One region of the Pseudoalteromonas sp. PAB 2.2 genome, then DNA from elsewhere that is predicted to be linked to it. Evidence: riboswitches for the same ligand, from Rfam matches in the RefSeq annotation. Region 1 holds a riboswitch; the other holds the start of a gene.
What was found. Region 1 has a riboswitch for lysine ahead of dapA (4-hydroxy-tetrahydrodipicolinate synthase). Riboswitches for the same ligand answer to the same signal wherever they lie in the genome.

Region 2: another riboswitch for lysine. It lies ahead of lysC (lysine-sensitive aspartokinase 3); the one in region 1 lies ahead of dapA (4-hydroxy-tetrahydrodipicolinate synthase).

What each region holds. Positions count from the first base shown of each region.
Region 1 covers NZ_LYPI01000015.1:60,865-64,150, reverse strand. Annotated here, with positions in the region: gene BWD47_RS14235 (2,3,4,5-tetrahydropyridine-2,6-dicarboxylate N-succinyltransferase) at 1-346, opposite strand, end outside; gene dapA (4-hydroxy-tetrahydrodipicolinate synthase) at 361-1,245, opposite strand; lysine riboswitch at 1,383-1,578, opposite strand; gene BWD47_RS14225 (DNA-3-methyladenine glycosylase I) at 1,761-2,456, shown strand; gene BWD47_RS14220 (YdiU family protein) at 2,465-3,286, shown strand, end outside.
Region 2 covers NZ_LYPI01000020.1:40,757-44,042, forward strand. Annotated here, with positions in the region: gene BWD47_RS17130 (4'-phosphopantetheinyl transferase superfamily protein) at 1-634, shown strand, start outside; gene lysC (lysine-sensitive aspartokinase 3) at 611-1,990, opposite strand; lysine riboswitch at 2,072-2,244, opposite strand; gene nhaD (sodium:proton antiporter NhaD) at 2,330-3,286, opposite strand, start outside.

The DNA of each region.
Region 1 (3,286 bases):
ACCCTACTAAAGCGTGGCTATCGACCATAGTCCCTTCATCAATAAATGCTCCGATGTTTACATACGCGGGTGGCATAATGATCGTGCCTTTAGCAACGTGCGCACCTCGGCGAACACTGCTACCGCCAGGGACCATACGTACACCTGCATCTGCGGCAAAGCCTTGAGGGGCTAAATTGTGCTTATCAACAAATCCACCAGGAAACTCCGTGTTTGTGCCATTTTTAAAGGCCTCTAAAATGCCTTGTTTTACTTCAATATTGGCATGCCAGTTGCCATTCTCGTCTTGTGTTGCGGCACGTACTGTGCCCGATTCTAAGTTATTTAATAATGCTAACCAGCTCATGATAAAACCTGTTTTTAGTTCCAAGATAAAATTGTGTTGTTTGCGTGGGTGATGCTGTCTGTATGCTCAAGCTCTAAATGAGTCAGCGGTGGACGTAATTGCGGGGTGTTTATTCTACCTTGCAGGTGCATCAGTACTTTTACGGGAATTGGGTTTGCGACAGCAAATAAGCTTTGAATTGCGCTAGACCAATCGGTGAATAAATTGGGATGTTGACCGCTTAAACTTCGTTTAACAAACTCATGAGTTTGACTTGGCCATGCATTCGCCGCCACTGACACTAAGCCTTTAGCACCCGCTTGCGCAAAATATGGCATCAGTGCATCGTCACCACTAAAAATGGCGAGCTTAGGTGAGGCCGTTCTAAAGCCTTCAAATTTGCCGATGTCACCACTGGCTTCTTTAAGTGCCCACAGGTTTTTATGATCGGCGAGGTTTTTAATGACGGTAGGTGAAATCTCAACAGCACTGCGTCCAGGTACGTTGTATAGCATACATGGGTGTTTACTCGCATTTAGTAAGCTTTCAAACCAATGAGTTTGGCCAATAACGCCAGGCTTTGCATACAGTGGCGAACCTAACAAGTAGCCATGAATAGGCAGTTGATTGCAGTACTCGACCCACGCAACTTGCTGCTTAAGGTTCATACCACCAACGGCAACCATAAGCGGTACGCTAGGGGTTAGCTGGCATACGTGCTCAACAATGGCTTGTTGTTCTTTGAGTGAAAGAGCAAGCCCTTCACCGGTACTGCCCAGCAATAAAATACCATTGTTGGCAGCTTGTTGTTCAGCCACAAGCTGTTCAAGGGCGATGTAGTCTACCTCGCCAGATTCAGAAAATGGCGTGATTAGCGCTGTCCATAATGGATAGTCGTTTAAATCAAAATTGTTGATCATCTCTCACGAACTTATAAGGTATTCGAAGAGTCAGTGCGGAAACAATTGAATGGAGCCGCATGTCGTCATTCGAACAAGGTATAATTCGAAGAGCGAATGGGCTTAAAATAATAAAGACGCGACGGCCTTATTATACTAAGACCAGAAGCTCTCCACCAAACTTATCAATAGCATTGCTATTGTTGGTGACAGTCGCTGGGATTCAGCCCAGTCGCCCGAAATAAGCACCCCACAAACGGTGTTACTTCTCGGCGTTAATTTCCCCTCACGTATGATCAACAGAGTCTGTGCTCTTCCCATACGCTACCTGAATAACGCACCTCTTCCAGCCCTTTATGCTCGCTTTAACGTTAAAGCCAACATAATGAAATAGGGTATTGGCGCTGATTAAAGCATTTTAGCCTTCTAGGTGTCAAGGCGGTGGATTTGTTTTTTATTGACCAATTAAGCAATCGGGTTACGTATAACTTCGTTTTTACGTACACTTAGAACGAAGCAGACGAATTGGAAGAATGATGGAAAAGTTTACCGACATTTATCAACGAGCCGTTAAAAGAAAAGGCAGTGAAGAAATGCTGCATGCACTGTTATCAAACCCGCTCGATGATGCTGATATTGCTAACATAGCGGATGATTTATGGTTGGAGGAGTTCACTCGTAAGGTATTTCAAAGTGGATTCTATTGGTCTGTAATCAATAATAAATGGGCGGGGTTTCGTGAAGTATTTTGGGACTTTAGCGTCGAAAAACTATTGATGATGCCACCTGATATGCTCGAACAAAAAGCGATGGATGAGCGAATTATTCGCAATTTCAAAAAAGTGCAAACAATCCCTGAAAATGCTTACATGATCCATGAAGTCGCTGAAAAAAATGCAAGCTTTAGCCAATTTATTGCACAGTGGCCCAGCGACAACATTATTGGTTTATGGGCTTACTTGAAGAAGCATGGCGCACGCTTGGGCGGGAACACCGGCCCTTATGCGTTGCGCGCGATGGGAAAAGATACCTTTTTGCTCTCGCGAGATGTGGAAAGTTATCTACGTGCTCATCAGCTCATTGATGGGGGATTGCAGACCAAAAAATCACAGCAAGCGGCGCAGAACTTTTTCAATGAACTACAGCAGCAAAGTGGTTATAGCCTGCAAGCACTGAGTCAATTAGTTGCTTATGGAGTGGGTGATAACCGAGTAGGCATTGCAACACCCTAAGGAATAATATGAAACTGCACACCCGATATACAGACATTAGTGATCTGTTAGCAATTGAAGACACCCCAACAGCGGTTTCTGACCCGAACTTATTGTTATTTAATGCTAATTTAGCTCGCGAGTTTGACATTAGCACTGACCCTGAGTTTTTAGCAAAACGTTTAAGTGGCTCAGAGGTAGATAACGCTGTAAAGCCTGTGGCGCTTGGCTATTCGGGTCATCAATTCGGTCATTTTTCGCCGCGTTTGGGGGATGGTCGTGCGCACTTGCTTGGTGCCATTGAAGATAAACATGGCGCATTATGGGATTTGCAATTAAAAGGTGCAGGTGCAACGGTTTTTTCGCGTGGGGGAGATGGTCGTTGTGCACTAGGTCCTGCCATACGTGAATATATCATGAGTGAAGCCTTGGCGGCCTTAGGTATTGCAACTACCCGTTGCCTTGCTGTTGTAACGACTGGAGAAACTGTTTACCGACAACCCCCACGACCCGGTGCCGTTGTAACGCGTGTGGCGAATAGCCATATCCGTGTTGGTTCATTTCAATATTTAGCAACTCAAGGTGATATTGAAGGACTTGAGAAGTTAGTTGAATACGCAATTAGTTGTCATTTTCCTGATATCAAAAGTGAAGGTGAGCAGCGTATTACAGACTTTTTAGCGGCGGTAATCGATAAGCAGATTGAGCTTGTTGTGAGCTGGATGCGAATTGGGTTTATTCATGGTGTAATGAACACAGATAACACATTAATTAGTGGTGAAACCATTGATTATGGCCCGTGTGCAATGATGAATCAGTTTGATTTAGAAACAGTTTTTAGCTCTATTGAC
Region 2 (3,286 bases), on a different contig from region 1:
GCCGGTTAGTAAATTACTCAGCCAGTTTGAGCAAAGCGTACTTGCAAAGCGCAAAGTACAAGCAGCAAAACAAGAGTACATTGCCACGCGGTTAACACTTAAGTATTTATTAAAACTCAGCGTTCCAGCATTTAAAAACACACCTCTTTGCGACATTTCAAGCCAATTTGATGACGCAGACAGCAAGCTTAAACTACACACGCCTGAGGGTGAGCCCATTTGGGCCTGTTTATCGCATTCGCGTGGTTTTATCGGCGCAGCACTCAACCCTGAGCAACATAAATTTGGTTTCGATATTGAACACTGCACAAAAACACGTCCCTTTGTAAAACTTGCCAAACACTTTTATCACCAAGAGGAAGTCAACCTAATTAGCGCCTTTAGCGATATAAACGAGCAAGCTGGGTGTTTTTTTAGAATTTGGACACTCAAAGAAGCGTTGGCCAAAGCAACTGCACAGCCTATCGCTAAGCTCTTGAGCCCAAATGTGTTTGAGGAAATTGAAAAACATAGCTTGACCGCATCAAGCCGAACCGTAAATGATTTTGATATCAGCGTGGTGGCACAAAAAAGCACTGACTGGCAGTGCTCTTTTATGACATTTGACGACTTACGCCGCGTTTTGGCTTTCTAATAAACGACTATGAATAGCTTGAACAACAAGGTCAGACTCACTCTGCTCAACTAAAAAGCACAGGTTATGTTTACTTGCACCATGGCAGATTAAGCGAATATTAAAATCACTCAATACCTGCATTAAGTTAGTTTCTTGCTGACGTAATTGAATTTCTGAACCAATTAATGCCACCAGCGTTAAGTTATTCTCAACCGATACATGACAAAACTCAGAGAGTTTATCTAAACAGGCTTGATCAAGCTCTGGGCGTGATGCGTTAGGTGCGTTATCTAAGGTAATTGCCACACTGATTTCAGAGGTTGTTACTAAATCAACCGAGATATTAAACTCACTTAAAATAGTGAAAACACGCGCTAAGAAACCACTGGCTAAAAGCATTTCTGGGCTTTTAACCGTTAAAAGAATTTGGTTTTTACGCTGTGTGACTGCTCGAATACCAGGCTGCTCTGACTTTTCTTTTTCAATCCATGTGCCCCCTAATTGCGGTTCACGGCTTGAGCCAACAAACACGCTAATATGGCTGCGACTTGCCGGTAAAATAGTCGCGGGGTGCAATACTTTTGCCCCAAAGGTTGCCATTTCAGCTGCTTCGTCAAAGCTTAGTCGAGCAATAGGCGTGGCTTTTACACATAAACGCGGATCTGTACTGAAAATACCCACTACATCAGTCCAAATATGCACACTTTTAGCGTTAATTGCTTCTGCAAGCAATGCCGCGCTGTAGTCAGAACCACCACGGCCTAACGTGGTTGTTTGGTTGTGCTCATCACTGCCAATAAAGCCTTGGGTTACCACAACTTGTTCTGCTAATAAGGGCACTAAATGTTTTTGTGCTGCCGCGGCTGTTGCAGCAATGTTTGGGGTAGCTTTTGCAAATTGACTATCTGTTTTTAAGACTTTACGCACATCAAATCGCACAGCATCTAAGCCCTGACCACGCAGTACTTGAGTAAATAAATAAGATGACAAGCGCTCACCAAAGCTCAGCAGTTCATCTTGCTCTGCGGCCGATTTAGCCCCTGCTGCTGCAAGCGTTTGAAATGCTTTTAAGGTTTCATCAAAGCCATGAGCTAAATCGGCATCCAGCGACAGCTCAGCTAAAATATTTTCTTGAATAGCAATAACACCTGTGATGTGTTCATCGCGCTGTGCTGCGCTTAAATCACCTTTACACAGTGCAACTAAATGATTGGTTACGCCCGCACTTGCACTCACTGCAACAACGCGTACTTGATTATCTGCACAGACAATTTCTGCACAACGACTCATGGCGTCAAAGTTAGCTACACTGGTGCCACCAAATTTTGCAACTACATAATCTGATTTCGAGTTGGCGGCTAATTGGGTATTCATGTCGTCTCCTTTTGTGGGTAACAATCCACATTAATTCAAGAAGAACTCGGCAAGGGGTGCTTTGATAAAAAAGAGTAGTCCACTGCCAGAAGCTCTCCACCTAGTTTGGTGACAGTTTTGAGGATTCAGCCCCATAAACCGAAAAATAACCGCGACGACCGATTACTTTCCTCGGCGAGTACTTCCCTCTTTAATGGTCATTGGCAATCGTCACCTCACATTAAATACCTAAGTATCGCACCTCTTCTGAATGTTAAGTTAACACCTGGTTAAAATAACAAAGCCTGCTATAAAAAGCAGGCTTTGAAACTTATCGTTTAGACGTCTAGCTGTCAAGTATTAAATAAAACTTCCCGCTAGGTATGAGCCATAATAACCCGTTGTATAAGCTATTAATAAATACAGCGACATTTTTAAATAACTCATAAACGTTAATGCTTTTACTTTACTCATTGCGATAATACCCGCTGCAGAGCCGATAATAAGCATTGAGCCTCCCACACCTGTTGCATAGGTAAACGATAACCATTGCTGAGGGCTCATGACAATATCGGCTTTCAGTAATGCAGCCGTTAGCGGCACGTTATCAACCGCAGCCGACAACAAGCCCATTAAGTAGTTTGCATACTCAGGCGCCATAAGCTCATATAAGTGCGTAAATTTAGACAGCATACCCACTTCTTTAAGCGCACCTACGAGTAGCAATACACCCACGAAGAATAAGAGCGTGTCGTATTCAATTTCACGAATATAATCAATAATTTTTTTGTTAACGTCTTTCTTGCGCATTAAAAATTGCGCCACTAAAAACATTAACGACAAACCAAATAAAAAGGTTAATAGTGGTGGCACACTATAAAGCACACTGAGTGTTAGGGTTGCGATAATCGTCGAGAAAAAGATCACCGCAATGGTGATGTCGGTCTTTTCTATGCGGCGGGCAGCTTGTTTTTCGAATACGACATTCCCTGACATCCCCGTAGATAGCATAACAGCCAATAGCGCCACACTTGCAAGTGAAGGCACAATAAGCAATAACAAGTTACCGATGGTGACTTTCTCATCAAGGAAAATCATTAAGGTCGTTACATCACCCGTAATAAGTGATACCCCACCAGAGTTCACACTGAATACAATGAGGGTCGCGTATTTTATTAATTTTTTTGGATCAAGCTTTAGCGACATCACAACTGCAAGCGAAATTAATGTTGCTGTGATATTGTCGGAAATAGAAGAAAACAAAAACGCAAAACCACCAATCAAAAACATCAGCTTTCGTTCGCTGATTTGATTTGG